DNA from 3 places in the Desulfovibrio desulfopostgatei genome. Region 3 is predicted to be linked to each of the others. Evidence: predicted binding sites of a transcription regulator. Region 3 holds the regulator's gene; each other region holds the start of a gene.
What was found. The regulator sigma-54, encoded in region 3, starts transcription at its own class of promoters, with help from an activator protein. The targets are predictions, from matches to a motif close to CTGGCACGGNNNNTGCTT.
Positions count from the first base shown of each region.

Region 1: ACUZ9Q_RS01680 (ammonium transporter) is a predicted target of sigma-54. The motif match lies at 4,247-4,264, and genes of this name have one in related genera.
Region 2: flgB (flagellar basal body rod protein FlgB) is a predicted target of sigma-54. The motif match lies at 6,071-6,088, and genes of this name have one in related genera.

Region 1 is NZ_JBRBQS010000002.1:375,412-385,973, reverse strand. Features, by position in the region: gene ACUZ9Q_RS01710 (substrate-binding domain-containing protein) at 1-56, opposite strand, end outside; gene ACUZ9Q_RS01705 (hypothetical protein) at 263-439, opposite strand; gene ACUZ9Q_RS01700 (M23 family metallopeptidase) at 539-1,438, opposite strand; gene ACUZ9Q_RS01695 (tRNA lysidine(34) synthetase) at 1,474-2,277, opposite strand; gene rpoZ (DNA-directed RNA polymerase subunit omega) at 2,536-2,772, shown strand; gene dnaJ (molecular chaperone DnaJ) at 2,879-3,985, shown strand; gene ACUZ9Q_RS01680 (ammonium transporter) at 4,311-5,690, shown strand; gene ACUZ9Q_RS01675 (P-II family nitrogen regulator) at 5,724-6,050, shown strand; gene ACUZ9Q_RS01670 (YnfA family protein) at 6,186-6,518, opposite strand; gene fliW (flagellar assembly protein FliW) at 7,251-7,787, opposite strand; gene csrA (carbon storage regulator CsrA) at 7,766-8,002, opposite strand; gene flgL (flagellar hook-associated protein FlgL) at 8,098-9,627, opposite strand; gene flgK (flagellar hook-associated protein FlgK) at 9,637-10,562, opposite strand, start outside.
Region 2 is NZ_JBRBQS010000002.1:1,990,885-2,001,446, reverse strand. Features, by position in the region: gene trpB (tryptophan synthase subunit beta) at 1-335, shown strand, start outside; gene trpA (tryptophan synthase subunit alpha) at 338-1,105, shown strand; gene ACUZ9Q_RS08785 (DUF2325 domain-containing protein) at 1,315-1,590, shown strand; gene feoB (ferrous iron transport protein B) at 2,072-4,303, shown strand; gene ACUZ9Q_RS08775 (thermonuclease family protein) at 4,426-4,914, shown strand; gene ACUZ9Q_RS08770 (hypothetical protein) at 4,946-5,368, shown strand; gene ACUZ9Q_RS08765 (3'-5' exonuclease) at 5,371-5,901, shown strand; gene flgB (flagellar basal body rod protein FlgB) at 6,133-6,546, shown strand; gene flgC (flagellar basal body rod protein FlgC) at 6,619-7,056, shown strand; gene ACUZ9Q_RS08750 (hypothetical protein) at 7,260-7,463, shown strand; gene ACUZ9Q_RS08745 (IS1595 family transposase) at 7,460-8,140, opposite strand; gene fliE (flagellar hook-basal body complex protein FliE) at 8,189-8,449, shown strand; gene fliF (flagellar basal-body MS-ring/collar protein FliF) at 8,768-10,411, shown strand; gene ACUZ9Q_RS08730 (hypothetical protein) at 10,392-10,562, shown strand, end outside.
Region 3 is NZ_JBRBQS010000002.1:1,460,530-1,471,091, forward strand. Features, by position in the region: gene ACUZ9Q_RS06505 (CTP synthase) at 1-970, shown strand, start outside; gene rpoN (RNA polymerase factor sigma-54) at 1,265-2,689, shown strand; gene hpf (ribosome hibernation-promoting factor, HPF/YfiA family) at 2,726-3,265, shown strand; gene rapZ (RNase adapter RapZ) at 3,452-4,402, shown strand; gene ACUZ9Q_RS06525 (PTS sugar transporter subunit IIA) at 4,436-4,876, shown strand; gene ACUZ9Q_RS06530 (PTS sugar transporter subunit IIB) at 4,878-5,336, shown strand; gene ACUZ9Q_RS06535 (hypothetical protein) at 5,535-6,011, shown strand; tRNA gene ACUZ9Q_RS06540 (tRNA-Arg) at 6,351-6,427, shown strand; gene ACUZ9Q_RS06545 (ATP-dependent nuclease) at 7,019-8,827, shown strand; gene ACUZ9Q_RS06550 (response regulator) at 8,848-9,303, opposite strand; gene ACUZ9Q_RS06555 (multicopper oxidase family protein) at 9,664-10,562, shown strand, end outside.

The DNA.
Region 1 (10,562 bases), 1.1 Mb from region 3:
GCCCCCAGCGCCAACGATTTGAGAAAATCGCGCCGTCCTTTTTCGGTAGTTTCCATATGCCTCTCCACAAAGAATAGTGATCTCGCAAAAGCGCAAAGCGCGCCATCAAACGCTCAAAAATAAAAAACGGTTCCGCATTCTGGATGCGAAACCTGGATTGTGAGGGGGAGCGCCTGAGCTTAATTGATCGGGAGAGGGGGAATCAGCGGAAAGCCCGACCAGCGGCACGTAGCGAGACAACCTGCCCCACAGAACCCGCACGTCAGGTCATGCCCGCGCCCATGACTGCAAACATGCCAGCAGTCAGCATCGGCAGCCGCGAAAATGCCGCGAAAATATCAGACAGATTACGGCAGAAACCGCCACGCACCGCATGCCCCGGCGTGCTGGCGTGCGCGGCACTAAAAGGCCTGCCAGAAATTTTGTGATGCTTGCGCATGGTGCCGCATTTTCCCCATTGCTTGCGCCCGCCGCCGCAAACCGTTTATGGATGCGCGCCGGGGCATGATGCAAAAACGAACAATCGGAAATGGCCGGGCTACTCCAGAATATAGCGCATGGGGTCAACCGGCACACCGTTAAGGCGCACTTCGTAGTGCAGGTGCGGCCCTGTGGTGCGGCCACTCATGCCCACATAGCCCACAATTTCGCCGCGCTTGACCCACTGGCCTTCCTGCACGGCGCAACGTTGCATGTGCCCGTATTTGGTCACGATACCGCTGCCGTGGTTGATTTCAACACTGAAACCATACGCGCCATCACGCCCAGAGAGGGTCACCATACCCTGAGCTGGAGCCATAATGGGCGTGCCGATGCGGTTGGTGATGTCCAGGCCCTTGTGGAACTGCCCCCGCCCGCCAAAGGGTGCCGAGCGCCATCCAAAACTGGAAGAAACAAAACCCACCACAGGCCAGATGGTCGGCATGGAAGAAAGGGCATCGCGGTTTTCGCGCAGGGCCAGCAGCAAGTCCTGCTGGCGCACTTCTTCAAGTCGCACGGATTCAGAGAGACGGGTAAGGAATTCAAGCATCTTGCGGGCGGCAAGTTCCTGCCGGTGCAAGGGCAGATAGGTACGCGAAAAATCCCCCGGCCTGTCGCCGATGGAACCGGCCTCCGTGGGATCTTTCTCCATGTTCATCATGATGCGCAGCTTGGAGTCGAAGCTCTGCACCCGCTCCAGATCACGTCCCACAACAGAGATGCGCTCAACCAGATTCACAAGCTGGCGGCGCTGTTCTTCAATGGTTTTGTCTGCATTGCGCAGGTCGTCGCCCAGATGCCGGGTTTCAAGCCAACTGCGCAGCAGCCAGACATTGCAGGCCACAAGGGCCAGCACCAGCACGCAGGCAATAAAGCCAAACCAGCCGCGCATACGCAGGTTGCGGCTGCCGCTACGACCTTCAGTGAAGATGACTATGTGATATTTGCCGAACAGCATTGGGCTAACACTCTAGAGCCGGGATACGGCCCGTGTCAATCCGCAACGCCGTCACGCGCTTCTGCGTCCGGCAGGGGCTGCTCATCGCCCACGGCCGCAGCCACGCTGTTCTTTTCAAGCTGCCAGCGAGTCAAACCATTAAAAACGCACCGGCGCGAATCCTTGGATACCTTATACAGGTGTTCCAGCGTTTCCCCCATTGAACTGCGGGCGGTGTTACCCGCCGAGGGGCAGGCATTGGCCCAGATGGGCAGTTCCCACTGTTTGGCAGCCTTGAGGATAAACTTTTTCTCCACAAGCAGCAGCGGGCGTATCAATTGCAGCCCGCCGCCAAAAAAGGACTCATTCATGCTCATGCCGTCCACGCGGCCATTGCGGCTCAGATTCATGAAAAACGTCTGCACCAGATCGTCCGCATTGTGCCCAAGGGCGAGGTGGGTCACGCCATACTGTGCGCACAGCTCAAACAGGCGCTTGCGGCGCAGCCAGGAGCAGCGGAAACAGGCCGACCTGCGAAGATTTTTTTCTGAATGCGCGTCTGGGCCATAAGTTGTCATTTCAATATGGCCGGGTATGCCCCGCTTGGCCAGCCAGGGCAAAAGGGCCGCATGGCTCTGCTCGTCAAAACCAGGGTTGAGGTGAATCGCCATGATTTCAAAGTGAAAAGGTACGATTCCCTGGCGAATTTTAAGGCTTTGCAGCAGCACAAAGCTGTCCACGCCGCCAGAAACGGCAACAGCAACCCTGCAGCCAGGCCACAACATGCCTGTTTTCTGCATGGCCTTGCCCGCGCTTTTAACACAGGTTTCCTGTGCGAATGATCTTTTTTCTCTGCTCATAATTTTCCTGTACACCCGTTGACGGCAAACCCGTAAAATTTCGGGATGCCTGTTGTTCCGCGCTGGCTGCCGCTTCAGCAGGACTATTGACAGCACAGCGGACGACATATATCAATTCTTATTTCAGCAGGAGAATCCTGCGCCAAGGCGTATGCACACGCCCGGCCTTTACAAATGGTCGGGCGGTATTATTTATCAACCGGGTTGCCCGTGGCGGCCCGGAATGCGGCGTTTAAGCCGCGTACTTACGGAGGCAGCATGGCCCGTATTACCGTGGAAGATTGTCAGCAGCGCGTGGACAACCGTTTTCTGCTGGTGCAGATGGCTATCAAGCGTGTGCATCAGTACCGCGAAGGCTATGAACCGCTGGTAGAATCTCGCAACAAAGAGGCCGTGACCGCCCTGCGCGAAATTGCCGCCGGAAAGGTTCTGCCTGATGACGACAGTCTTTACAACCCCCTGCCCGGCCATAACGCGGCCGCCGCAGAGGAGTAGCCTTTTGGGGACAAATTGTCCGCGCGGCGGCTTCCCCAGGGGAGCCGCCGCGCTTATGTACAACCTTTAGCACAGGCGCACAAGCCGCACAGTGACCGGAACTACGATGGAGCTCGATTACTACGAAGTGCTGGGCGTAAGCCGCAGCGCCGAAGATGACGAAATTAAACGGGCCTACCGTAAGCTGGCCTTGAAGTATCACCCCGACCATAACCCCGACAATGCCGAGGCTGAACAGAAGTTCAAGGAAGCCGCCGAAGCGTATGACGTGCTGCGCGACCCTGAAAAACGCGCTCGCTATGATCGTTTTGGGCGCGCTGGCGTCCAGGGCGGCACGGGTGGTTTTGGCAGCAACGATGATATTTTTGCGCATTTCAGCGATATCTTCGGCGATCTTTTTGGCTTTTCTACCGCTACGCGCGGCCCCAGGCCCATGGCCGGGGCTGATCTGCGCTACAACCTGACCATCACCTTTGCCCAGGCAGCCAAGGGCGACGAGATCAGCATCTCCCTGCCCAAGCACGTTACCTGCTCCGAATGCAACGGCAGCGGCGCGGCCCCCGGCAGCAAGGCGGAAACATGCCGCCAGTGCGGCGGCAGCGGTCAGGTGCGCCGCTCGCAAGGATTTTTCCAGATATCCATGCCCTGCCCCTCCTGTCAGGGCACGGGGCGCGTTATCACCAAGCCCTGTCCCAAGTGCAAGGGCGAGGGCATCACCACAGATACCCGCGAACTTGTGGTGCGCGTGCCTGCCGGCGTTGACAGCGGCACCCGCCTGCGCGTGCGCGGCGAGGGTGAACCCGGCGTCCACGGCGGCCCGGCAGGCGATCTCTATGTTGTGCTCACCGTTGAGCAGGACAAGCGCTGGCAGCGTCAGGGACAAGACCTTATTTACTCCCTCGAGATCAGCTTTGTGCAGGCAGCCCTGGGGCACCGGGCGGAAGTTCCCGGCCTTGACGGCAATCTGCCGCTGGAAATCCCCAAGGGTATTCAGAGCGGCACCCTGCTGCGCGTTTCTGGAGAGGGCATGCCCTACCCCGGGCGTCGTTCGCGCGGCGATCTGCTGGTAGAGGTGAAAGTGCTCACGCCTACCCGCCTTTCTGCCAAGCAGGAAGAACTGCTGCGCGAATTTGAGGCCGCGGCGGAAAAAAGCCCGCTGGAAAAGGTCAAAAAGGCCGCAAAAAAAATCAGCAAGGCCATGGGCATCGACTAAACATTCCACTCAGTAGCATGAGCGTAGAAAAGCCGGGTTTACACCCGGCTTTTTGCGTTTTCAGCCATGAAGGCACCAATGAGGCTTCCAGTTGCTTTTTTTACTGGCGGGAGCCTGTCAGGCATCTATGAGTACCAATCAAACACACAAACATTGATACATATTTAACCTGAAAACTTCCGCACGATACGTTTTTGTATCAATAAAGTTTTCAATAAAAAAACAACTAACTGAAATTAAACATATTTTTATTAAAATCCCCTGGCACGCTCCCTGCAATCTCCTTATGCAAACAAGCCATACCTATTTCTTCGGGAGGATTGCTATGAAGGGTTCGCGCGACATTGGGCGGCTATTGGCGCTTTGCAGCATGGCCGGACTGTGCTTCATGCTGCCGGAATCGGCGCATGCAGCAGAGGAAGCAGCGGTCGAGTACATGCCTCAGGCGTATGGAAATACGCTGTGGACACTGCTGGGGGGCATTCTGGTCATGTTCATGCAGGCTGGCTTTGCGCTGGTCGAATGCGGACTCACCAGAGCCAAGAATGCTGGCAACATCATTATGAAGAATGTGCTGGACTTTGCCATGGGGGCGCCGCTGTTTTTTGCGGTGGGTTTTGGGCTCATGTTTGGCAGCTCCAGCGGCGGCCTGATCGGCAGTTCTCTGTTTTTTCTTGGCAGTGGCGATGCATCAACCCCTGAAGGCATGTGGAATCTGACATTCTGGTTCTTTCAGGCCATGTTTTGCGCCACTTCTGCCACAATTGTATCCGGTTCCATTGCGGAACGCACAAAATTCAGCTCATATCTGTTGTGCAGCGCCCTTGTCTCGGCGGTTATCTATCCCATCAGCGGGCACTGGGCCTGGAATTCCCTGTTGAGCGGCAATGCCGGCGGGGGCTGGCTGGGCAATATGGGTTTTATTGATTTTGCAGGATCTTCTGTTGTTCACTCTGTGGGCGGCTGGATCGCCCTTGCCGGAGCCATCGTGGTTGGCCCGCGCCTTGGTAAGTACGACAAAAATGGAGTGGCCCGCGCCATACCCGGCCACAACCTGCCGATGGCAGCTACGGGCGTGTTCATTTTGTGGTTCGCTTGGTTTGGTTTCAACTGCGGCTCCACCACTATTGCTGACGGCACCATTGGCTATATCGCGGTAAATACCTGCCTTGCGGCCTGCACCGGCACACTGGGTGCCATGTTCACCATCTGGGCCAAAACAGGCAAGCCTGATCCTTCCATGACGCTTAACGGCTGCCTTGGCGGACTTGTGGCCATCACCGCCGGTTGTTTTGAAGTGTCCCCCGTTGGCTCGCTAGTCATCGGCTTTCTGGCTGGTATCCTTGTGGTCTGCTCTGTGCTGTTTATCGACCAAAAGCTCAAGGTTGACGATCCTGTCGGCGCTGTGTCCGTGCACGGTGTGTGCGGTGCGTTCGGCACGCTCATGGTTGGCTTGTTTGCCGCGCCCGGCTACGGCACAACAACGGGTCTGCTTTATGGCGGCGACGTGAGCGTGCTCCTGGTGCAGGCCCTTGGCGTCGCGGTATTCTTCGCCTGGGCTTTTGGCATGGGATTCATCATGTTCAAGCTCATTTCGGTTGTCTTCGGCATGCGCGTCAGCCCCGAAGAAGAGATGAAAGGTCTTGATATCACAGAGCATAAGGCCGACGCCTATAGCGGCTTCCAGATTTTTTCCAACGAATAGCTCTAGCAAGCCCGCAAGCGGAGGATACCTATTATGAAGCTGATTATCGCATATACCCGCCCTGAAAGCCTCCAGCAGGTAAAACAGGAGCTGTATCAACGTAATATCTACGCCATGTCCATCACCAACATTCTTGGTGCAGGGCGGCAGAAAGGTTATGTAGAGATGTACCGAGGCATTGCTACCGAGGTAAATTTGCTCAAAAAAATTCGACTGGAGCTTGCTGTTCCTGATGAAACAGTAAAAACGGCAATTGAAGCCATTATGACAGGAGCCCGCACTGGCAAAGAAGGTGATGGCGTGGTTTTTGTTCTTGATGTTGCTGAAAATTACCGCATCAGGACAGGAGAAAGCATGTAGGCGTGCATGCGGACACATGGAGGCATCTCCCTGGTTGGAAGGTGCCTCCATGCTTCCAAAACAACACTGCCGCCACCAATGCAAAAGCCGGGTTTTACACCCGGCTTTTGCATTGGTGGCGGATAGCCCGAGCCTTTATGCAGCGGTTCCCCAGCCTGAGACAATAATGCCCATACCCACCAGAGCCACAGCACCGCCCAAGATATCTGTGCTGGCCAGCGGTACACCATCTACAAGGCGCAGCCACAAGAGGGCTGTAACCACGTATACGCAGCCATAGGCGGCGTATACTCTGCCACTGGCTGCGGGGTGCAGGGTCAGCAACCATGCAAACACCGCAAGGCTCAGGCAGGCGGGTACCAGCAGCCCGACAGAACCGCCTTTGCGCAACCACAACCAGGGAAGGTAGCACCCCGTTATCTCCGCCAGAGCCGTTGCCACAAAAAGCGCGAACGTCTTGATCATCATGTACTATTCCTGTGGTGGTCGCGCGGTGGAATGCACCGCAATGCGATTTTGAGTACTTCGCTTAATGCCAATATTCCGGTAATCACTGTAAATCTGGGAAGTATCTTCTGCGAAGCAAAATAGCAAATACCCGCACCAATGTTTGCACAACAACACAACGGGCAGTGCTGCCCCACACGCTCACGCAAGGCTGGGCTTTTGGGGAGAAAGGGATAACTTTGGCTTTTGCGGAAAAAACATTTTGGCCCGGCGGCATCTGTGGTATGCCGCCGGGCCAACATTGTCCTGTTTACCGCTCCGCCAGGCGAGGAGAGAGCGGCACGGACGCAGAGGCAGGCAAAACAGTTCCGTTAAGGGGTACGGATTCGCAGAAGGGGTCTGCGGATTTTGCCGAGGGTTGCCATCTGTAATTTTTACGGCCAGTTATGAGGCAGATCAATTAACGTTTTCAAAACAGACTAGTTCTTTGCTTGACTGTTTGTGCGCTCAATCTAGCACCATGTTAAACCGCATGCAAGTTATTTATTTCACCACCACTGCTTTTTTCCACTAACAATTTCATCGCGATAGCGCAACACCAAATTCTTTAAATACACAATGTTACAAAATTATTTCGCATGGCAGAAGGCAAAGCCTGTGAACAAAGCACCAGCGCGCGCAAACCGAGTTCCACACGAAAAAACCCGGCTGTTTCACAACAGCCGGGTCAACGTGGCATAAAAAAGCAGCGCGTTATTCCGTGGGGGTGGCCTTGGCGCAGCAACATTCCTGCGGGTTGGCACCATCAGCAGGCGTAGTTCCTGCATCCTGTGTTTCTTCCACAGGTTTGAGCGAGTGCAGGTTCACCTGCTGCAATCCTTCGCCGCACTGCGGCACCTGCAAACCCACGCGGGCCTCATAGTTGATGACAATGGGGCCGGTGAGATTAAGCGCGGCCTGCTCGGGCGCGCCCGCAGGAATGGAAACCGTCACCAGCACGGCTGCCTGCTCAAGGCTCTCGATATGGAGCAACTGCCTTTCGGCATCTCCCACCTGGGGTGCGTAGGATTTGTCAAAAAAGCTGTATGGATCGGCCACCAGCAGGCCCACTACCGGGGTATTCACGCTTTGCAAAATAAGCAAGGGCGCTTCAGGTCGGATCTGAAGCAGGATAAAATCCCGTTCGTTTTCAAACCCGGCCAGCCCACGGGGAAAGTGCACAACCTTATCCGTATCGATACAACGGCGTCCAAGACGGGTGTCGATTTCTATTTCTTTGTTTCGTGCCATAGTTCAGCAGCCACCATGAGGTCGTTATTACTGGTTTCAAGGGCGCGCCGGTTTTCCTCAACAACCCGCTTGTACACTTCTTCGCGGTATATCGTGGTGTCATCGGGTACTTCCAGGCCCAGTTTGACCTGTTTACCCTGCATGCCCAGGATAGTTATGCGTATATTCTCGCCCAGATATAGGCTTTCTCCTGGGCGTCGCGTCAATATGAGCATAGGTGCTTCCGTTAATTATATCGTTGCATGAACCGCTCCCGGGCAGCGCTTATTTCTGCCCGGCATCAGGCGGCAAAATCCGCCGCTACTCGGCATCAGAGATAACTGGCCAGGCTCATCTGCATTATCTTTGAAGAAGACTGAAGCACGGTCTGATACGTCAACTGTTGCCGGGTCAGCTTTGTCAGCAACTCGGTCAGGTCTACGTCTTCAGTATAGCTCAATCGTTCCTGCTGGTCTAGCTTTTGAAAGCTGAGCACATCGCTGGCAGTTGACACCCGGTTTTCAAGCCCGCCAATGCGGGCTGTCTGGGTGAGCACATTCTGCTGTACAGTGGCAATTTTTGCGAGTGTCTGCTGGCAGCCTTCCTGATTGTTATTTTCGCAATAACTGATGAATTCGCCCACCATATCAAACAGGTTTGTCGAACCCGGCAGGGCTGGCTTGCCTTCGTAGTATCCGCCAAAGATATCCTTGCCCACGTTGTTTACCGAAATATACGAACCCTTCATTATTTCAAGATTCAGATCGGCGCGGTCAGGGTGCACAAGAATCTGCGTGCCAGCGTTTACTGTGTTGCCAGCTACCGTTGTGGCATCCATATCCACATATCCGCTTGGCACGAGCAGGCGAAGCTTGTTTGAACCATCCGTGGTGGCAGTTGCCGCTACCCAGGTTGATCCGCTGTCCGTGCTGTACGAATAGTTGACCGTGCTGCCCGTCAGGGAAAGGTTGGCGTTGTTGTCCATACGCAACAGCACGTTGCCGCCAAAAGATCCGGCGGCGGATGTCGTCAGATTGGCGGGGCCGCCCATAACAGTCATTGTCGGCGGCGGATCATTGTCGTCACCCTGATAGACGGCCGTAGGACGGATGTACACCAGCGTACCGTTTTTTGATCCTGGCCCGGCGCTGATATCAGCTGCGGTAACTGCCATATCGTTCTTCATGGTGACGGTTACACCGTTGGCAGTCAGTGTTCTGCCAGCCGTGGTGCCCGTGCTCCAGGTGGTGCCGCCATCGTTGGACCAGCGAAAAGTCTGCGGCCCGCCATCAAGCGTCCCGGTGCTGGTAAACTGAATCATCATGGATTTGCTGGACGCGCCCTGAATCGTGTAGTCCCCGGCCTGAATGGCCGTATCCCAGTTGGTGTCGGCACTGGTCAGGGCCAACCCCTCCTCAAAGGCGTTGCGGTCATAGCGCTGACCGGCAAAAATGCTGTTGCCCTCATACTGGGTGTTGGAAAGGTTGAGCATCTGGCCAAATATCTGCCGGGCCTGATCCGCAATCTGTCTGCGGTTCTCTGCCGAATAGGTACCAGTCGAGGCTTGTTCAGCCAGAGCCTTGAGGCTTGTCAGAGAGTTGCTCAGTTGCGTACCGAGCACGTTGTCGGCCAGCGACAACCAGCCCTTGGCCGTATCCACATTGCTCTGATACTGGGTAGTGGCGCTGATGTCGTTGCGGGTCACCAGCACGCGGTATGTGCCAGCAGGATCATCCGATGGCCTGTTGATCTTTTTTTGCGAAGAGCCTTGCTCGTTGCTTTCCATGTAGGCAGCCAGACTTTTCTGCATCTGGCTCGTCATTTTGTCATACATGGTGTTTTGCGTAACGCGTATAGCCATGTCAGGCTCCTATTGCTTAAGCCCAAGGAGGGTTTGCAGCATCTGGTCGGCGGTGGTTATCAATTTTGCCGCTGCCGTGTAGGAGTGCTGGTATTTGATCAGGTTGGCCATTTCTTCGTCAAGGTTGACGCCAGAGGCAGAGCTTACCTGCTCGGAAAGGTCGCTGGTGAGTGCCTTGTGGTATTCCGAATTTGTTTTGGCAAAGCGGGTATCCGCACCCACTGTCGTAACCAGGCTAGCGTAGTACTGACCGATGGTCTGGTTGCTGGTGGTCTTCCACGCGGTTGAAATGGTCACGTTGGTGCTGGCCAGTTTGCCAATAGCTGTGGCCGTGGCGTTGTCGCCCTTATTTATCTGCTGCTGGCCGTTGACCTGCCCGGCGGCAATGTAGTTCTCATTGTCGTGCAACTGTCTGCTTGTGGCTATGTCGCTGGCAGTGGTGCCGGTAAAAAACGTATTCACGCCAAGGGCGGCCATCATGCCCGTGCTGTCAGTGCCCAGCGCAAACTGCAGATTACTGCCCGCTGCAGTGTTGAGTACAAGCTTGCCGTCCTGGATGGTGGCTGTAAGCTCGCCGGGGAACGAAGAATTAATGGCGGAAACAACATCATCCAGCGAGTGCTTGCTGGGATCAAAGTTCGGCGTTCCGGGGGTAATGGCGCTGAAGTCAAGCTGACCCGACGAAACATAGTCGCCCGAAGTTTTGTTGTAAAAATAAAAATTGACGTTGCCGGCCTGGAGCCTGCTGGACTCCGGCAGCACGGCCTGGGCTGAGCCCAGAGGCACCGTTGTGTTGGAAACGCCCTGTTGCCCCTGTGCAAAATCGAACAGAGAGGTACCAGCACCCTGGCTGTGGATGCGGTTCACTTCCCAGATAAGCGACTTGGCGGTGGCATCCAGTTCATCCATATACCGGCCGCAGTTGTCGTCTCGAA
Region 2 (10,562 bases), 530 kb from region 3:
GCGACGGTCAGGTTGAACCCTCGCACTCCATTTCTGCCGGGCTGGATTATCCCGGTGTGGGGCCGGAACATTCGTGGCTGCAAAAAATCGGGCGCGTCCATTACGGCATGGTCAAGGACGCCAACGCGCTCAACGCCTTCCAGCGCCTGTGCCGCGCAGAGGGCATCCTGCCTGCGCTTGAATCTTCGCACGCTCTTGCCTGGGTGCTCGACCACCCGCAGGAATTCAAAAAGGGCGATCAGGTGGTGGTGAACCTGTCTGGTCGCGGCGACAAGGATCTGGGCATTGTCAACAAGGCGCTGGGCTTTGCGGCGCAGGGCCAGGAAGAGGTGTAGTCATGAATATTCTTGAACAGAAAATCCGCGATGCCAAGGCGGCCGGTCGTCCGGCGCTGATTCCCTTTTTGACGGCGGGCTTTCCCGATCAGTCCACCTTCTGGCCCACGCTGATGGAGCTGGACGAAGGCGGCGCGGATATTATCGAAATCGGCGTGCCCTTTTCCGACCCTGTGGCAGATGGGCCGGTGGTGGAAGAAGCCTCGCGCCGCGCCCTGAGCGATGGCGTAAGCCTGCGCGGCATTCTGGAAGAACTCATTGAACGCAAAGGACTTATTCAGGCTGGCGTGGTACTTATGGGCTACCTGAATCCTTTTCTGCAATATGGCTACGAAAAGCTGGCGCGGGATGCCGCGCGCGGCGGCGTGCATGGTTTTATCGTGCCTGATCTGCCCTATGAAGAAGCCGGGCCGCTGCGCGAAGCCCTGAAAAAAGAAGGTATTGCCCTCATCCCTCTGGTTGGCCCCAATACCAGCGCGGAGCGCATGGCCCTCTACAACAGCGTGGGCGAAGGCTATGTGTACGTGGTTTCGGTCATGGGCATCACTGGCGAGCGCAACGACCTGGCGCCCCAGGTGGCGGTGACCATGCGCCGTGCGCGTTCGGCCTTCAAACTGCCGCTGGCTCTTGGCTTTGGCCTGCGTGAGCCTTCCCAGCTTGAGGCTCTTTCGCCCGATGCGCGGCCCGACGCCGTTGTTTTCGGCAGCGCCCTGCTCAAGCATATCGATGCAGGCAACAGCGCCGCTGAATTTCTGGCTCGCTGGAAGTAGCTGGAAATAGAAGCTGTTTCTATCGTCTTCTGCACAAAATGAGGGCGCTTTTCCGCAGGGGAGAGCGCCCTTGTTATTTGAATTGAAATTTATTTTCAAAAAAATGGTTCAGACTGCTTGACTTTGAAATTCGTTTTCAATTAAAAGAAGGGCACAGAGCAACCCCATCCGCGCAAAATTGAGCAGTGCGGCAAAAGACGGAGGATCATATGTGCGTAACCCTGATAGGCGGTATGGACCGACTGAAAAAAGATTACATGGCAGCGGCGGAGCAGGACGGACATTCCCTGAAGTTCATCACCCGCAATGAGCGCAATTTTGTGGACAAAATCGGCAACCCTGACGCCATGATCGTGTTCACCAACAAAATTTCTCACGAAGCCAAACGCAAGGCCGTGCAGGTTGCGCGCTCGCGCAATATTCCTCTGCAAATGGTTCATTCGTGCGGCGTGTCTTCCCTGCGTGAATGCCTCAAGGGCGCATAGGCTGCTGAAGGAGCGTTCTCTAATGCAGAACTGCCAACCCGGTGACGGGATGGGAGGCCGCTGATCAAGGTCGGCGGCCTCCCTTTTTTGCAGGCACTGTGAGCGACAGTCTCTGCGAGGGAAAGTCTGTGCGAGGAAATCTGGCCAGGAGAGTTTGGCCGGGAGAGTTTGGAAAGTTCGCGGGCGTTTTGCCCCTGGCCAATCGGGTTGGAGTAAAGTTGCGGAAAATTAATATCCATCGCTTGACATTTGGTGGGCAGGTAGCTAAATCAATCAGGACTTTGGAATTGAATTTCAATTTTTTGAGCAGCGTCTTGCAGACGACCCTTCGGCAGGATCGAAAAAGGGTCAGGTAAGACAAGTCGTTTGACGGCAGGGCTGCTGGCAGGAAGGCTGGTATGAACAAATTTTTGTTCGCGGTAATGGCTGGGATGTCGCAAGTGCGGCGTCGGTCTGTTTATAGCATGGGGGAGGTTCGTGCATGAGCGCGGTTCGGCAGTTTAATAATCCCGATGATGCCAATTTCAACGCTGATGGAAAGCTGCGGATAGCTCTTGCTGGCAATCCCAACTGCGGTAAAACAACAGTTTTCAACGGCTACACTGGCGCGCGCCAGCATGTGGGCAACTATCCCGGTGTCACGGTTGACAGAAAAGAAGGCCACATCACCGTGGGCGGCAAGCAGGTTACCGTGGTTGACCTGCCCGGAACGTACTCGCTGACCGCCTATTCCATGGAAGAACTGGTGGCGCGCCGCGAGTTGGCGGCTGGCAATGTGCAGGCCGTTATTGACGTTGTGGACTCCTCGGCCCTTGAACGCAACATGCTGCTTACCGTGCAGATGCTCGAAATGGGCATCCCTGTAGTGCTTGGCTGCAATATGATGGACGAAGCCCGCGCCGCAGGCATCCATATAGATATGGAGCGCCTTGGCGAACTGCTGGGCATCCCCGTGCTGCCCATGGTGGCACGCTCTGGCGAGGGGCTTGATGAAGCCATGGCTGTCGCCATCAGGTTGGCGCAGGAAGGCAAAGCCAATGCCCTGCGTATTTCTTACGGCAGCGATATTGACCCTGTGCTGCTGGATATGGAAAAGCGCATTGAAGACAGTGGGTTGTTGACAAAAAAATACATGCCCCACTGGATTGCCCTCAAAATACTTGAAGGCGACAGCGAAATCATGAGCGAGGTTCGCGCCGCAAATGCCGCGCTGGCCGAAGAGCTTGAGGGTATGCGCAAAAAGGCTGCAGCACATGTGCGCAGCACGCTCAATGCCAATCTTGAATCCATCATCACCGATTACCGTTACGGCTTTATCCGCAGCCTGCTGCGCGACGGCATCGTGACCCAGGATGCTGGCAAGGACCGTCTGGCCCTTTCCGACAAGCTGGACAAGGTGCTCACCAACGCCTTTCTTGGGCCGCTGATCATGATCGGCGTGCTCTACCTCATGTTTCAGGTAACGTTTACTGTAGGCGATTATCCCAAAGGCTGGGTTGAAGACGGCTTTAAATGGCTGGGCGACACCTGCACAATGCTGTTGCCCGAGGGTTTTGCCCAGTCGCTTATTGTGGATGGCATCATTGCGGGTGTTGGCGGCGTGGTCAGCTTTGTGCCGCTCATCCTCATCATGTTTGCGCTCATCTCCTTTATGGAAGACAGCGGCTACATGGCCCGCGTGGCCTACATGATGGATCGCATCTTCCGCTTTTTCGGCCTGCACGGCGCATCGGTCATGCCCTATATTATCGCGGGCGGTATTGCGGGCGGTTGCGCCATCCCCGGCGTCATGGCAACCCGTACCCTGCGCAGCCCCAAGGAAAAACTGGCAACCCTGCTTACGCTGCCCTACATGACCTGCGGCGCAAAGTTGCCCGTGTTCCTGCTGCTGGCCGGGGCATTCTTTCCTGACAATGCCCCCACAGTCATGTTTCTTATCATGATAACCGGTTGGGTCATGGCTCTGCTGGTGGCGCGCCTGCTGCGCTCTTCCATCGTCAAGGGCGAGGCCACTCCCTTTGTTATGGAGCTGCCCCCGTACCGCATGCCTACCCTCATGAGCCTTTTGCTGCACTGCTGGGAACGTGCCTGGATGTACCTCAAGAAGGCCGGTACCGTGCTGGTGGCCATTTCCATCCTGATATGGGCCGCCATGACTTTCCCCGGTCTGCCGGAAGACAAGTCCGCCCCCTTTGACGCCCAGATCGCCCAGCTTGAAGAAAAGATAGCGGCCATCCCTGAAGGTGACGAGGCCCGCGCCCCCATTGAAGAAGAACTTGGCAACGTGCGCAACGAACTTAAGGAAGAAGCCTTGGCCTTCTCCGTGGCTGGCCGTCTTGGCAAGGCCGTGGAACCCGCCACGCGCCCCATGGGTTTTGACTGGCGCACCGACATAGCCCTGCTGGCCGGTGTGGCCGCCAAGGAAGCTGTTGTGGCCACCATGGGCACTGCCTACGCCATGGGCGACCAGGATCCCGAAGACGCCGCACCCCTGGCGGAACGCCTCAAGGGTGATGAAGCATGGTCAAAGGCCACGGCGCTTTCGCTGATGCTCTTCGTACTGCTGTATTCCCCCTGCTTTGTGGCCCTGGTGGTCATCCGCCAAGAGGCTGGCAGCTGGGGCTGGGTGGCGTTCAGCATCGTGTTCAACACTGCTCTGGCTTTTGCAGTAGCCACAGCCGCCTACCAGATGGGACGCACTGTCTGGGGATAGCGCCACTGTCTGATTTCTGATTCCCCTCCTTGATGCCTGTGCCGCCTGCCTTGACAAAGGTCTGGCGGCACAGGCATTATCTGCTGGCGCACATTTGCAGGCCTTTACCGAGGGGTTCAGCAATGCTCAACCGGCTTTTTGCAAGTATAATCCTTATGGTTCTGGCTGTGTCTCCCGCTGCTGCGGCTACAACGTGGAATGCGTATGTGGTAAGGGTGGAAGACGGCAATACTGTTTCAGTCAGCACCAAGAAAGACAGTGAAGAACCAGAGAAGGTGCTGGTTTTTTACGGCATTGAAGCTCCCAGTCTCAGGCAGCCTTACGGGCCTCAGGCGCTGGCCTATTTGCAGCGCATGATGCCCAAGGGGGCCAAAGTGGACGTTGAAGACGTGGGGCAGCTCGAAGCTGGCCCCATTACCGCGCTTGTGCAGGTGGGCGGCGATTCCGTCAACTACAAGCTGGTGATGGAAGGTCTGGCCTGGGTGGACAGGCAGAAGTGCAGGGCTATTTTTTGCCGACGCTGGCTTATTCAGGAACATCAGGCGGTATTGGACAGGCGTGGCATTTGGGGGCTGAACATTGGCACCCCCCCCTGGCAATGGACCCGCTGACACGCCGCCGTAACCCATAAAAGGAGCGCGTATGGAAGTTACAGGTTCCGAAGAACTGCGTAAATTTCTTGATTCCTGGCAGGATGACCCGCTTAACATCAAGAAATCATTTACGGAATACATGGATTTTCTGGCCGCGCACAGCAATATTTCCTTTACTTTCAAGGCCCGGCCCGGCGTAAGTTATTCCCTGCGGGCGCGCCACAGCGTACAGACCGAACGCGTACTCTTTGTGCTGCTGGATGTGGTGGATGATGTACCGGCAAGCCGCTGGCTTTCCATTTGTTTTTATGACGAAATGGTCTCTGACCCCGGCGAAAAGGGCGACTTTGTGCCCGGTGGCCTCATGGGCGAAGACGCCCGTTGCTTTAACCTAGAGGACGACGATGCCGTCATGCGCGACTATATCAAGGCGCGTTTGGCCGAAGCCGCCCACAAAGCCGCAAAAGAGTAAGTGTGGTTTCTACAGATTTGAGCCGTAGTGTAGCTATTGATTTTGAAACTTCCGGCTACTCGGCCCACAGCGCTTGCGCCGTGGGCCTTGCTCGTATTGAGCAGGGCAGCGTGACAGATGTTTTTTACAGCCTCATCAGGCCGCCGTCTTCGCGGGTGATGTTTACCGAGATCCACGGTTTGACCTGGCCCATGCTGAAGGATGCGCCCACTTTTGCCGAACTGTGGCCGCAGATAGATGCCTTTCTTGAGGGGGCGGGCAGCCTGCTTGCGCACAATGCCTCCTTTGACAGGCGTGTGCTTGCCGCAAGCTGCCACGCCGTGGGAGCGCAGGAACCCCGTGCGCCTTTTTTGTGCACCCTTAAAGGCTCCCGCCGCAGTTTGCCGCTTGCCTCCAAAAAGCTCAGCAGCGTGAGCGCCTACTTTGGGATTGCGCTGAACCACCACCATGCCGGATCAGATGCCGAGGCCTGCGCCCGCATCTATTTGCAGTTGCGCGCTCTGGGCGTCACCGATGCCCAGATGAAACTGTAAGCCGCCTTTCGTCCATTCCCGCCAGATTGACCCCGCCCGGATTTTCGGGCGGGTTTTTCTTTTTTTGCGCTTGCACTCTGCCTGCCGATGCGTCCTTGCTTTTGTCAAAATACCGACTTCTGCCTATTCTCTATTTTTTAACACACTTGAATAACATGTTTTTTGCGCAGTGGAACGCTTGTTGCTAAAGGCTTGGCAAGCAGATTTCCGTGACGCACGGGGGTACGTAATATGAAATCAATGTTCAATATGCAGATGGGCCTTGTGGGCAAGGTCATGGATATGCAGTTGCAGCGGCAGAACGTCATCGCGGGCAATATCGCCAACGTGGAGACGCCCAACTACAAGCCGCGCGAACTGTCTTTTGAAAAAGAACTGCAATCGGCCTTGGGGCTTGATGCAAGAGGGGAGATGACCCGTACGGAATCTTCCCACATGCCCACGGCTTTCAGGCCTGATTCTTTTGGGCCGGAATGGGATATGGCGGTCAAACCGCGTGTTGTTCACGGCGAAGACCGCGTCAATATTGATAAAGAAATGGCCAAACATGCCAAGAACCAGTTGCAGTACACAGCGCTTACCCAGGTGATGAGCAAGTCTTTTGAAGGGCTGAACAACATCATCCAGGATGGCAAGCAGTCCTGATTTTTGCCCGCCGCCGCGCCGCTTCCATACGCGGCATAAGAACCCCGGCAGCGGACAGTGTAGGAGGAAGCCATGGACTTCATGACGGCATTTGATATCAGCGCGTCCGGCCTTTCAGCCGACCGCACCCGCATCAACACCATTTCGATGAACCTTGCCAACGCCAAGACAACGCGCACGCCTCAGGGCGGGCCGTACCGTCGGCGCAGCGTGGTGCAGCAAACGGCTGATGTGGATGATCCTTTTTCCATCCACATGCGTTCGGCCCTGGACAGGGCGGTACAGGGCGTGCGTGTTTCTGCCGTGACCATGGATAACCGGCCCTTCAAGCGGGTGTACGAGCCAGGCAATCCTGACGCCAATGCGGAAGGCTACGTCATGTACCCTGACATCAACGTGGTTGAAGAAATGGCCAACCTCATGACTGCCCAGCGCAACTATGAGGCCAACGTCACCACGGTGGATGCCGTCAAGGGCATGTACATCAAGGCTTTGGATATTGGCCGCTAGGGTCTGTTACTAAATAATTCTTTTGGCCGATCACTGCGTCATACAGCATTTTTTACTCCAGTCATGGACAGAAAGAGTCCACTCCTGTCGTAAAAAACACTGTTTTCCTTGTCCTCGGCGCAAAATCTTTTATTTAGAAGCATCCCCTAAGCCACGACCACGATGACAGCATAAAAAGTTTTTTTTGGAGCGCGGAGGTTGTTATGAGCATTCAGGCAGTTGGCATGCGGGCGTACAGCGAGGCAGTGCAGAATTTCAGCAAGGTGCAGAGCAGCCTGCAACAGGGCGGCTCCATCGGCGGCCAGACCCAGTTTGCCAAAACTCTTGACCAGAGCCTTTTGCGCGACAGCGTTGACCGGGGCGAAAATTTTGGCGCCCAGGCGGATTTTATCAAGGGTCATGACTAGGACAGAGGTTTTTCTCTGCACATTTTGAGGATGATTTTATACAAATCCTCACCTCTATGATTAAACCGAAACTCACATTCTTTCAAATGAAAATAAAAAGTCTGTCTTTGTATGCCCCGGAAGCGTACCAAACGAGTTTTGGCATAAGCCCAAAAACTCTCTATGCCATTGATATGGCTATATTCATTGGCAAATTCATTGTCACCATGGTGGACTCGATAATGTTTCTGGTAACCGAGATCTACCAAACCGTTATACCCTCTCCAACCGTCAGAATGAATAATACTTTCGGGATCCACGCGGCCACGGATGATGCCTTGCAGAGTGACCTTGGAGCAATTAGGGACAATCTCTGTATAAACCTTCCCTTGCCTTTTGAAGAGGCCAAAAACTATTGTTTTTCCTCTAGCGCCACGACCTCTGAGCCCTCGGACTCGGCGAGCGCCAAAGTAACTTTCATCAACCTCAACCTCGCCGGAAACAGGCGATTCTACTTCACAGGCAAAGGCAATTCTCTCTCTTATCCCCTGTAATAATCTATTCACGGTATTCCTGTTTAAATCTGTTACCTGGGCGATTTGAGTAGCATTTAAATCAACGCAAAAAAGCCTGAGAAGTTGACGGAATTTAGCCTCAGAAATTTTAGAACGAATGATGTACTTGTTTTTTATTGCCATAACTAGACATTAGCCTTTTATTGGCCTCTGTCCTAGTCATGGCCCTTTATCAAATATCCCACGCAGGCGCACACGCCGGTGACCCCACAGAACAGTTTTTCCGGCACCATCAAAAATTCGCTCAATAAGGTTAACGAACTGGACAGCGCCAAAAATGCAGCCATCGAAGATTTTGCCGCAGGCCGCACCCAGAATGTGCACGAACTCATGATCACCATGCAGAAATCCAGCATGGCCATGAAGCTGACCTCTGCCGTGCGCGGCAAGGTGCTTGAAGCCTACAAGGAAATTTCCCGCATGCAGTTCTAGGTCAACTGCGTGAGCAGATGTTCGCCGCCAGGGCGCAGAGCGTTTATTTACGTTGCGAAACGCCCGGGCAGGTAACTTTTACAAATTCCAGATTTTCCTTTCCGCGCGTGATACTCCTGAACGCCGAATCCCCCACGGGCTGTGCCTTGGGGGATTCGGCGTTTCTGGCGCAGTGTCACAAATTTGAATGAATCAGAGAGGTGTTTTAAAAAGTTATATAATTGCGGCGTGTTGCAATGTGGCATGGCAATTGCTTTGGCAGGGCATATGCCCGGCCAAAGTGCCGGAATTACGCCACGTCTTCGCAGGAGCTACCATATGCCGGCTTTTCTTATGCAACTTGTCAATTCCATCAAGGCAGTCTGGGCCAGAATGAGCGTCATGCAGCGCGTGATGGTCATGGGTGGATTTGTGCTTATCGGCTCTGCGGCCATTGGCCTTTCTGTCTGGGCCTCGCGGCCCGACTTGAAGGTGTTGTATTCCAACCTCAGCGCCGAAGACGCCAGTGTTGTCATCAAGTCGCTCCAGGCAGACAAGGTTATGTACCAGCTGACTGACAACGGGAAAACCATTCTTGTTCCCAAGGAAGTTGTGTATGATGAACGCATCAAGATCGCGGGCGAAGGCGGTCTTGTGGGGCAGGGCATTGGTTTTGAAATTTTTGACAAGGTCAAGGTCGGGCAAACCGACTTTGTGCAGAAAATAAACTACACCCGCGCCTTGCAGGGTGAACTTTCCCGCACCATCAGCGAGTTCCCCAATGTGGAAAGCGCACGCGTGCACCTGGTCATTCCGCACCGCAGCCTGTTTGTGGAAGAACGCCAGTCCCCCTCGGCCTCGGTTGTGCTCAAGCTCAAGCGGCCCAACCTCAAGCCCGACCAGAAAGAAATCAACGCCATCCTCAACATGATGCTTATGGCTGTTGAAGGGCTGGATAAAACGCACGTTTCCATTTCAGACAATGGCGGCAAGGTGCTGTATCAGCCGGAATCAGACAGCCTTGCCGGTGCAAGCTCCACCCAGATGGAACACCGCCAGCAGGTGCAGCGCAACCTTGAACGCCGCATTGAAGAAATGTTGCAGCCCATGTTTGGCCCTGGCCGTGTTATCGCCAAGGTCAACGTGGATATGGATTTCAGCCAGCGCACCATCCGTCGCGAGCTGTTTGACCCCGAAAAAACCGCAGTACGCAGCGAGCAGCGCAGTGAAGAAACCCAGCAGGGCCGCTCGAATCTTGAGGGCGGGTCGCCGGACGCCAACTTCCGTGGCGATGGCATAGCCGGATCTGTTTCACAGCAGAACGGCAGCCGCGAAACCCGCACCACCAACTACGAAATTAACAAGGAAGAGCAGCAAATCGTATCCAATGTGGGCGATTTAAAGCGCATGACGGTTGCAGTCCTTATCGATGGGACGTATGAAAAGACCAACGGGGCGTGGACATTTGTGCCGCGCAAGGCCGATGACCTTGAGCGTGTGCGTCAGCTTGTTACCAATGCCGTGGGTCTGGACAAGGCCCGTGGTGATGCTCTGGAAGTAAGCTCCGCTCCGTTTACGGATTCCGAGCCGCCCAAGGATCCCAACTTTGCCGAAATGCTGGCCGATTATGCCGAACGGCTGGGCAAGCCCCTGCTCAACGCGCTGCTGGCCTTTTTGTTCCTCATGCTTGTGGTGCGGCCCGTGGTTCTGGCCCTCATCCGGCCCAAGGTTGAAGCCGGTGAAATGATCGAGGGGCTTGAAGGCCTGCCCGCAGCCGAAGAACAGCTGGCCCTGTATGAGGCCCTTGAAGAGGCCTCCAAGGCAGATGACGAGATCGCCGCAGACGAAGAAGACGATGAACTGGTTTTCAAAGATATTGAAGCCTTGAAGTCGCACATTTTCACCCTTTCCGATAATCATATGGAGCAGGTGGTGATGCTGGTGCGCGGCTGGATGAAAAACGATGAAACAGCTACCGCCTAAAGCCGCAGACCGTCAATTGACGGAAAGCAACTCGACGCTTTCGCAGCTCAAGGCCTTGCGCCTGGCGCAAAAAGAAAGCAATCAGCGTGTTGAAGAATTGAAAATGCGGCTCTTTCACATTACCGAGCAGCATATGGATCAGGCCGTGCGG
Region 3 (10,562 bases):
CAAGATCGCCCTGTTCTGCAATGTGGATCAGGACGCCGTGTTCTCTTCGGTTGATGTGAACAATATTTATGAAGTGCCGCTCAAGTTCTATGAGGAAGGCTTTGACCAGAAGGTGGCCATCATGCTGCGCCTGCCCGCGCGCAATGCCCACCTTGAAGCCTGGGAAAAGCTCGTGAGCGACTGCGCCAACCCCAAGGGCAAGGTCACCATTGCCATTGTGGGCAAGTACGTTGACCTCAAGGAAGCTTACAAGAGCCTGCACGAAGCCCTCATTCACGGCGGCGTTGCCAACCGCGTTGAAGTGGAACTGCGCTACGTCAATTCCGAGAATGTGGACGAAAGCAATTGCGCGGAATCCTTCAAGGGCTGTCACGGCATTCTTGTGCCCGGCGGCTTTGGCTACCGCGGCGTGGAAGGCAAGATTGCCGCCATCCGCTATGCGCGTGAAAACAACATTCCCTTCTTCGGCATCTGCCTTGGCATGCAGTGCGCGGTTATCGAATTTGCCCGCCACGTGGCAAACCTTGATGACGCCAACTCTGAAGAATTCAACCCGCTTTCTGACCACAAGGTTATCTACCTTATGACCGAGTGGTTCGACTTCCGCACCAAGAACGTTGAAAAACGCGACGCGGGCAGCGACAAGGGCGGCACCATGCGCCTTGGCTCCTACCCCTGCAAGGTGCAGCCCGATACCAAGGCCTTTGTGGCCTACAAAAAGGGCATGGTTGATGAACGTCACCGCCACCGCTACGAATTCAACAATGCCTTCAAGGAAATGCTTGGCGAAAAGGGCATGGTTTTCAGCGGCACCGCCCCTGACGATTCGCTTGTGGAAATCATTGAACTGAAGAACCACCCTTGGTTCCTTGGCTGTCAGTTCCACCCCGAATTCAAATCCCGGCCCATGAACGCGCATCCGCTGTTCCGTGAATTTATCGGAGCGGCTAAAAAGTTCGCCAAGGTGTAATTTCGCGGCGTTAACGCAGCGAGGCTTGTTGGTTTCCACCAAGCTTGGGTATCGCAAAATCGCGCAAAAAGGGGAGGGCATTGCCTTCCTTTTTTTGTGCGCAGATTATTTCCAACGGCGCAAATGCTGCGCCAAATCTGGATTTTTGGCGCTGACAGCCCTTGCCGCTGGCTGGGGATGCCGTGAACCTGATCTTGCAACTGTTAGCTATTGCATAATTTTTGCAGATGTGGCACAGTACTTGTAAACAGATAATTCTATAGTCCTATGGCTAGTTAAGGCAAAAGAGTACACATGGCACTGGAACTACGGCAGCAACTCAAGCTGTCACAGCAACTGGTAATGACCCCGCAATTGCAGCAGGCAATCAAGCTGCTGCAGCTCTCACGCGTGGAACTTCTGGAAACTGTGCAGCAGGAACTGCTTGAAAACCCCTTTCTCGAAGAATCTTCACTTACTGACGATTCCTCCCTGGAGCAGCACGAGGAAAGCCGCGAAGCGCCCAAGGAGGAAGTGTACGACAGGGAACTGGCCAAGGATGCCGACTGGGAAGATTACCTCGGCGAGTTTGCCAGCACCCCCCGCCTTTCGCAGTCGCGCGAATATGAACTTGCCGAAGAAATTTCGCCTCTTGAAGCCCGCTATGCGGCCAAGCCCACCCTTGAGGGGCATCTGTTCTGGCAGTTGCGCCTTTCTTCGCTGACAGAAGAGCAGAAGGCCATTGGCGAGGTCATTATCGGCAATCTCTCCTCAGCCGGGTATCTGCAAGCCAGCATTGAAGAAGTGGCCGAAATGGCCGAGGTTGCGCCCGAGGCCGTGCTGCCCGTGCTTGAAAGGGTGCAGCTTTTTGACCCCATCGGCGTTGCCGCGCGTGACGCGCGCGAATGCCTGATGGTGCAGATCAAGAACCTCAATTACGCTCGCGACCCCATCCTCGTGGAGCTGGTAGAATCGCACCTCGAAGACCTCGAGGCCAAGCGCTACAAGCCCCTGCTGCGCAAGTTCAAGCTCGATATGGAAGAGCTCAAGGAGTATCTGGATATCATCCAGAGCCTTGACCCATTGCCCGGCGCAAGTTTTGGCGGCGGCGAGCCAACCTACGTAAGCCCCGATGTATTTGTGTACAAGATGGGCGACGAATTTGTGATTTTGCTCAACGATGACGGCCTGCCCCAGTTGCAGCTTTCGGCCATGAGCCAGATGAACATTGGCGGCTCGGAGAAGGAAAAGGACTACTGCGCAGAAAAGATCCGCTCCGCCTCATGGCTTATCAAGAGTCTGTATCAGCGCCAGCGCACGCTTTACAAGGTTATGGAAAGCATTGTGCGCCATCAGCAGCCGTTTTTTGAAGACGGCGTGACCAAGCTCGCGCCGCTCATTCTCAAGGATATTGCTGACGACATCAGCATGCACGAATCAACGGTGAGCCGCATTACCACCAACAAGTATGTGGCAACGCCCCACGGCATCTTTGAATTGAAGTTTTTCTTTAACAGCGGCCTTGAACTCGATGACGGAAGTCAGGTAGGCTCAGAAAGCGTCAAGGCTCTGATCAAGAAATTCATCTCTGAGGAAGATACCCGATCCCCCCTCAGCGATGAGCGTATCGGCGAAATGCTCAAGGAACGCCTCAAGGTCAATATTGCGCGGCGTACGGTGGCAAAATACCGCACGGCACTTGATATTCCATCTTCGTCAAGGCGCAAGGAGCATTTCTGATTCCCCGTCGAGTGGCTCAATACTTAGGAGGAACTTATGAACATCTCATTTGCATTCAAGAATTTTGAAGCCTCCGAACATCTGAAGAAGTATGCCCGTCGCCGCATGGAAAAGCTGGGACGGTTTTTTGGCAAGGCCTCTGGCCTTGAAGTTGCCGTTGTGCTGACAGTCGACAAGTTCCGTCATCGCTGCGAAGTGACCGTTACGGGCGAAGGCCTGCACATCAATGCCACGGAACAGACCTCGGATATGTACGCCGCCATTGACCTTGTGACAGACAAGGTCGAATCGCAGATCAAGCGCCAGGTGGCCCGCGTAAAGGCCCAGCGGCGGCACGCCCGCAATACGGATGTGGACGTGTTTACCTACAACCTCGATGCCGAAGCCGACGTGCAGCAGCCCGTTGACGGCACCGACCGCCTCGCCACCAAGCCCCTGCATCTGGATGAAGCGCTCATGCAGCTTGATTCCATCGGCAGCGAGTTTCTGGTGTTCTTTAACGCAGAAAACAACCGCATCAATGTGGTATACCGCACCAAGGTGAGCGGCTATGCCCTCATTGACCCCGTGTTGTAATCATTCATAATGAGGGGGCGGGCTGGCAACGGCCCGCCCCCGTTTCAGGCGCACCCCCCCTGCCGGTTGCCGCGCAATGGCCTTACACGGGCTTGAGCGCGGCGCGGATTTGGCAACGTCCGTCAGAAGCCTGTGGCGCACAACCCCGGCTGCAAACGGCGATCTGACCCCGAAGAGGCGAATGTCATGAAGGATTCCGCGCAGATACCCCCCACAGATTCCACCCTTGACGCAAAGCCTGATGCTGACGCGCCCGTTCCCGGCGTGGATGTGCAGGTGTGCATTGTCACGGGCCTTTCCGGCGCTGGCAAAAGCACGGCGCTCAAGGTTTTTGAAGACATGGGCCACTTTGTGGTCGACGGGCTGCCCGTGAGCCTTGTCATGGAAATGGTGGACATGATGTCGCGCCCCTCCATGAGCCATTTCAAGGGCATCGCTCTGGGTATGGACCTGCGCCAGAGCAATTTTGTGGAAGACATCAACGACTGCCTGAGCATGCTTGCGGGCAAAAACATCCGCCCCATGCTGCTTTTTCTTGAGGCCAACAATCAGGAACTCATTCGCCGCTACGCTTCGACACGCCGCCCGCATCCGCTGGAACGCGAGGGCATGGGCCTTGAGGCGGCGCTGCTGGCAGAGCGCAGCAGCCTGCGCCCTCTGCGCGAAATGGCTGATCTGGTCATCGACACCTCGCGTTTTTCCATCCATGACCTGCGGCGCGCCATCCAGAAGCGCTGGAGCGGCAACAAGGGCAAGCTGCGGGCCATCAGGGTCAACGTGATTTCTTTTGGCTTCAAATACGGTGTACCGCGCGAGGCTGATCTGGTTTTTGACCTGCGTTTTCTGGCAAATCCCTATTTTGTGGACGAGCTGCGCCCCATGAGCGGCAAGGACAAACCCGTTGCCGACTATGTGTTCAATTCGCCCCACGCCCGCGAATACCGCGACAAGCTGGTTGATCTGCTGTTTTTCATGCTGCCGCTCATGGAGGCCGAAGGCCGCTACCGCATAACCGTGGCCGTGGGCTGTACCGGCGGCCGCCACCGCTCGGTGGCAATGGCCGAAGAAATTTTACAGGCGCTGCGGCAGGCTGATTATCCGGCTTTTCTGGAGCATCGGCACCTTGAACTTGGCTAAAAAAGCTGGCACGTTCTGTTGCGTGAGGTTGTCATGACGGACGAAAACAAGAAGACTCAGGTTGGAATCATTCTGGTTTCGCATGCCGACTATGGTTCGGCCATGCTGCGCACCGCCGAATTCATACTCGGGCAGCAGAGCGACTGCAGCTCCATCAGTGTTGACGTGGCGCACGAGGTTTCCGAAACCGTTCGCCGCCTTACAGACGCAACCCAGCGGCTCGACAAGGGCGCGGGCGTCATTATTCTTACCGATATGTTTGGCGGCACGCCCACCAATCTTGCGCTTTCGCTGCTGGCAACCCATAAGGTTGAGGTTGTTACCGGCGTTAACTTGCCCATGCTGCTCAAGGTGTTTACCTCGCGTGACAAGGAGCTTGAAGAAGTGGCCCGCATAGCTGGCGAGGCAGGTGCAAAAGGCATTGTGGTTGCGGGCAGCATGCTGCGCAACAAACGTGACAAAGCCGATAGCTAGTATGTGGTTTCGCGTGGACAATCGCCTGGTTCACGGCCAGGTAATCGAGGCCTGGTTACCCTACACAGGGGCGCGACATCTGGTGGTAGCCAACGACGAACTTGCGGACGACATAATGCGGCAGCAGATAATTGAACTGGCAGTGCCGCAGCGCGTGATGACCCATTTCATCAGCGTAAAGGAACTGGCTGCCACGCTCAATTCCTGCGGCGATGACTGTTTTGTGCTGTTTGCCAATTGTCAGGATGCGCGGCGCGCCTGTGATGCCGGCATCCTCATGCAGGTGCTGAACATGGGCAACCTGCACTACGCGCCGGACAAGCTACAGGTGCTGCCCCATGTGGCCCTTTCCGCACAGGACAGGGAAGACCTGCACGTTATACAGGATCATCTTGTGCAGCTTGATTTTCGCTGCGTTCCCACAGAGACAGTTCGAGGCCCCAATGATCAACTTTTCTGATGTATTCGCTGCTGGGGCTCCCTACGCTTTTTTTTTGCCCTGGCTGGCGCTGCGCGTTCAACCTGCATCGTTGGCCTTGTAGACCGCCCCATCTGTCTGGCCCTGTTCGCGGGCTTTTTTACCGGCGACTGGTCGCTGGCTCTCCCCCTTGGCATAATCATCGAACTGCTCTGGCTTGACGCGCTGGAACTTGGCAGCGTGGTGCCGCCGTATGGCAGCCTGAGCTTTCTGCTGGTGTTTCCCCTGTGCAGGCAGTTTGGGCTGGATCAGCCCGGTATGGCGCTGTTGCCGCTCATACTTGCAATGATGGCGGCGTACACGGCGAGCTGGTGTGAACAGCGCCAGCGCATCAGCCTGAACCCGATGGTGGATGCCGTGGTGGCGTGGGGGAGCGGCAGCGGGGGAGCATCGCCGGGGCGGGTTATTCTGCGGGCCGGGCTGTGCCGCGCCTTGTGGCAGGCGGCGCTGTATATTGCGTGCTTTGGGCTGATTTATATGCTGCTGGCGGTGCTTTCGGCGCATCATGCCATACCGGCCCTGCGGGCGGTGACGTGGTCGGCCCTGTATGTGGCGGCCCTGCTTGGGGCGGTGCTGTCGCTGCGCACACGGCAGGCCTACGCCGTGCTTGTGGGAACGCTGGGCGCGCTGGCCTTGCTCATTTGGGGCGGCAACTAGAAGCGGCGCAACTGAGAAGTGGCGGCAACAGGGTAGTGGGCGGGTGGAGAAACTGCTGTGGTTCGGCTTGGCCGCGCATTCGTCTTGAGTTACGCGGCCCCCCTTGCGCCTACCGGGAGAGCGACAACCTCCTAAGTTGTAGACTGCCTGTTGCAGGCCATAGTTGCGGGGAGTCCGGCAATTATCGGCACCTGGCCTTTTCCCCCGCCAGCGTAACTTGGATTCTTACCCATGCCACGCGCGGCAAAAGTGCCAGCCATGTACAAGATGCTTGCTGCCTGTGGAACCGTAGACGCCTAGCTTGACATGACCCTAAAGAATTACTACAAAATTCGGATTGCGCTCGTAGCTCAGTTGGATAGAGCGACAACCTCCTAAGTTGTAGGCCACAGGTTCGATTCCTGTCGGGCGCACCATATTTAAGGGCACATGAAGATGATCTTCATGTGCCCTTTTTGCCTTTGTACTAAGTCGTGGTGGTAGAATAAAAAATTTCAATTTCAATAATGCTTGATGATTTGTAAAATCCCGTAAGTTTTTTAAAAATACATAATAATATTTAAAAAATATAGCATGTAATATTCTAATTTTGTTCGCTAAAATAGTAATATTAGATATTTTTTATCATATAAGTTGGTTGAACTAATTTATATTTAAAATATATTACGCCTAAAGACAGAAGTTTTGTGCTGCGAGGGCAACTCACAAGATATTTTGTCTTAATAAAAAGGAGGTGTTTATGAAACATGGCACTTCCATAAAAAAGTTTATTGCTGCAACCCACTTAACTTATATTATTTATGAAAGCAATTTTTGAACTTTTATTGATGCAGTCCTCAACTTCTTTCGGATTCTGTGGGAACTTGAGACTCCTTCAGGGTTTAAGTTCAGACCTTTTGGCTTAAGTGTAGCTGAGTAAATAATAAGGCGGAAGTAATTAAACTTTTCCACTACTTGTAGTGGTTTTTTTGTTGATACTGCATAAAACATATGTAAATGGAGAAAAAATGAAGCTGTATAAAATTAAAATCCAAGGATTTCGAAGAATATACAATGCCGAAGTCGTATTTGGTGATGCTACGTTCTTAATCGGATCAAATAATGTTGGGAAAAGTAGTGTATTTGCAGCAATAGAGCATTTATTGAAGCCTGGAAAGTCTTCAATTAGCGTTGATGATTTTCATCAATGTATTGATGATGAAGGAAATCAATGTGGTTTGACTGACACTATTGTTTTAGAGGGGGAGTTTCGTGACGTTCCTGAGGAAGCGAAAGAATGGCGTGGATTCAGAGGCCGACTGTTGCCTTATGTTGTGCCCCAAGGAAGCAACGAATCTGGATTAAGCATAATATATAAAAAGACATTCAAGATTGATAGCCTTGATCCGACTGTAGAAGTCTTATCGTATAAGAGAAATCCTGCGCCAGGTTTTGATTCTGCAAATAGTATTGAAGATTTGATTGCTGCTGGAATGACTCCGGAAGGTGCAATAGATTTTTTCGGAAAAGACTCTGGTAAACTTTCACCCAAGCAAAGAGTACTACTTGAAGAGTATAATAATGCTTGGGTCACTGAAAATAGTGAGCCTTTATGGGTCAGCAATCCTGGTGGATTTTCTGCAATTTTTGCGTCAAAGCTTCCAGTGTTTATTTCTATTCCAATTGATGATGGGCGATTACAAATAACAGAAAAAAGTGGTGCTCTTGAAAAAATAATGAATGAATTATTTAATGAAGTTAGAAGTGTATCTGAAAATTATAAAAAGGCTGAAAAATATCTTCAAGATCTGTCACTTGAGCTTGATCCATCGGATGAAAATACGCAATTTGGAATGTTAATGAATGAATTGAATGATGTTTTAGGGAGTGTCTTTGATCAGGCACAATTTTATGCAAAGGCAGACTTATCAAAAGCTGAAAATGTAATTAAACCTTGTTTTCAATATTCAATGTCAAGTAACGTAAGAACTCCAATTTCCTTACAAGGATCAGGAATGATCCGTTCTGCTGTTTTTGCTTTACTAAAATTTCGGCAACAATGGTTTTCAGCGCGTGGAAAAGAACCAACACGTGGATTTATAATCGGTTTTGAAGAACCTGAGATATACTTGCATCCGAATGCCGCTAATCAAATGCGTGATACTATATATGAACTTACTAAAGGTGACGTTCAGATTGTGTGCACGACACACTCCCCTTTCATGGTCGACCTGAACAAAAAAGAACGGCAGGTTTTGAATTGCTTGCGCCATGATGGAACTGGAATTTGTTGTAACCCATTTTCAATTACAGAAAAGTTTTTAGAATTACAAAATGATGATAGGCAATATATTAAAATGTTGTTACGAATGGATGATTATGCTTCTCGGATATTTTTTGCAGAATATATTGTTATTGTTGAGGGTGATACTGAGGAAATAGTCTTTCGTGAAACCATTCGCAGAATGCCAGAAGCAATACGTAAGAAAATTTATTCTTGCGTTCAAATTTTTAAGGCGAGAGGTAAACCAGTTATAATCTCACTTGTAAAATACCTTCAAGCATTTGGTATTAAGCCTTTTGTAGTGCATGACGCTGACACCGGTACAGCTGGAGCGGAACAGTTTAACGATAAAATTATGGAAGCTGTTGGTGATCGTGATTTTGTGTTGCTTTTACACACATGTATTGAAGACGAGTTGGGGTATCCTGCTCCTACTAGTGATAAGCCATTTAAAGCATATCAGCATGTAACTAGCTGGGGGCAGACATGGGATGATGTTCCAAAAAGTTGGAGGAAAAAGATGCAAAAAGTATTTTCAAAATATTTTAACTAAATGAGGTGCAAGACATTCCCTCACCTCTTCTGCAACCACGCGCAGAGCTTCTGGTAGAGCAGCGACACTGAAACGGGCTTGGCGATAAAGTCGTTCATGCCAGCCTCGATGCACAGTTCCCGGTCTTCGGCAAAGGCGTTGGCTGTCATGGCGATAATGGGGATTGCGGCCCCTTCGGGGAGCAGGCGAATCTGCCGGGTGGCCTCCAGTCCGTTGATGTGCGGCATCTGCATATCCATAAGTATCAAGTCATAGGTAGCGGCCTGCACCCGCTCAATGGCCTTGCCGCCGTCTTCCGCAAGGTCAACGATAAAGCCCACGTCTTCCAGCAGGGCCTGGGCAATCTCACGGTTGATAGGCTCGTCTTCCACCAGCAGAATGCGCTTGTTGCCAAGCTTTTGCCGGATGGTGCGTTCCGCATCCTCAGCGCTGACTCTGGTCGGTTCGTTGTGCGGGGGCGCGTCTTTGCGCAGCACGGCAGCGAAGCGAAAAAGATTTTTTTCTGCGAGGTGTTTGTCTTTTTTGGCTTCGGCTGCAGAACTATATTTTTGTTTTTGGCTTCGGCTGTTATTTTAAAGTAGTTTAACAAGGAACGAAATAGCATGAGGTGGAACGTTAAAGCATATGTATTTTTAATTGCCTCAGCATATACTGTGTGTTGTATCGTAACGGTCTGATTCTTCACAATAAGAAGCAAGCAATCTCAGATAGATGTGTATTGAAAGCGTCTATGTGCTTGCTAATGCGGTATGACTAGAGTAATTTTTTATAAGGTCTTTTGACTCACCAGCGTTAGCAACTCCAGGCTTAGGGATAACCATTCTGAGAGGTGCCAGATGCAGCAAAGTCGTAGAAAATTCCTGTCTCTTTCATCTACAGCAGTCCTGCTCGCAATCGGTGCTGACCTTGGCTTTGGAGGCTTACTCCAAGCCGCAACGACAAATTTTAATTCTACGCAACTACCAGTTCCGAGCAAGTCGGGCCTCTTTGGGCTGCTCGCCCCTGAAGAAAAATTTACTCTCACGGCAGCGGAGGTAAAAGGAGCACTGCCCGCAACGGGCGCGTCCATGCTTGCCTATTCTGCCCAGTATAAAGGAGAGTCATACCTGAACCCTATCCTTGTATTGCGCAAAGGGCAGCCTTTTGAAACGACGCTAGTAAACGGCCTTGATGAGCCAACCATCATTCATTGGCATGGCGTAGACTGCCCCTGGAAACAGGCAGGGCATCCATCGTATGCCATTGGGCCGAAGAGTAGCTATGAGTATTCTTTTCCAATCACAAACCGGGCAGGTACCTACTGGTATCATCCACATCCCCACGGTCTGACGGCAAAACAAGCATACATGGGCTTGGCTTCTTTCTTCATAGTCCGTGATGACGAGGAAGAATCCTTTGCCAAAGAATATGATTTCCGCCTGGGCGAGACAGATATTCCCCTTGTAATTCAGGACAAGCGCCTTACACATGATGGCCGCCTGGATTATTCCCCATCCAAGGATGATTTGATGATGGGCTATATGGGAGACACCATACTGGTCAACGGCCAGAGCAACCCCACACTCAAAACTTCCACACGTTTGTACCGCTTCCGCCTGCTCAATGGATCCACCGCCCGTATCTACAACCTTTCGTTCATTTCAGATGGCAGGCAGCTTCCCTTCCTGCTGATCGGCAACGATGGCGGCTTTCTTCCTGCACCACAACAAATTGACGGCCTCTTCCTTTCCCCCGG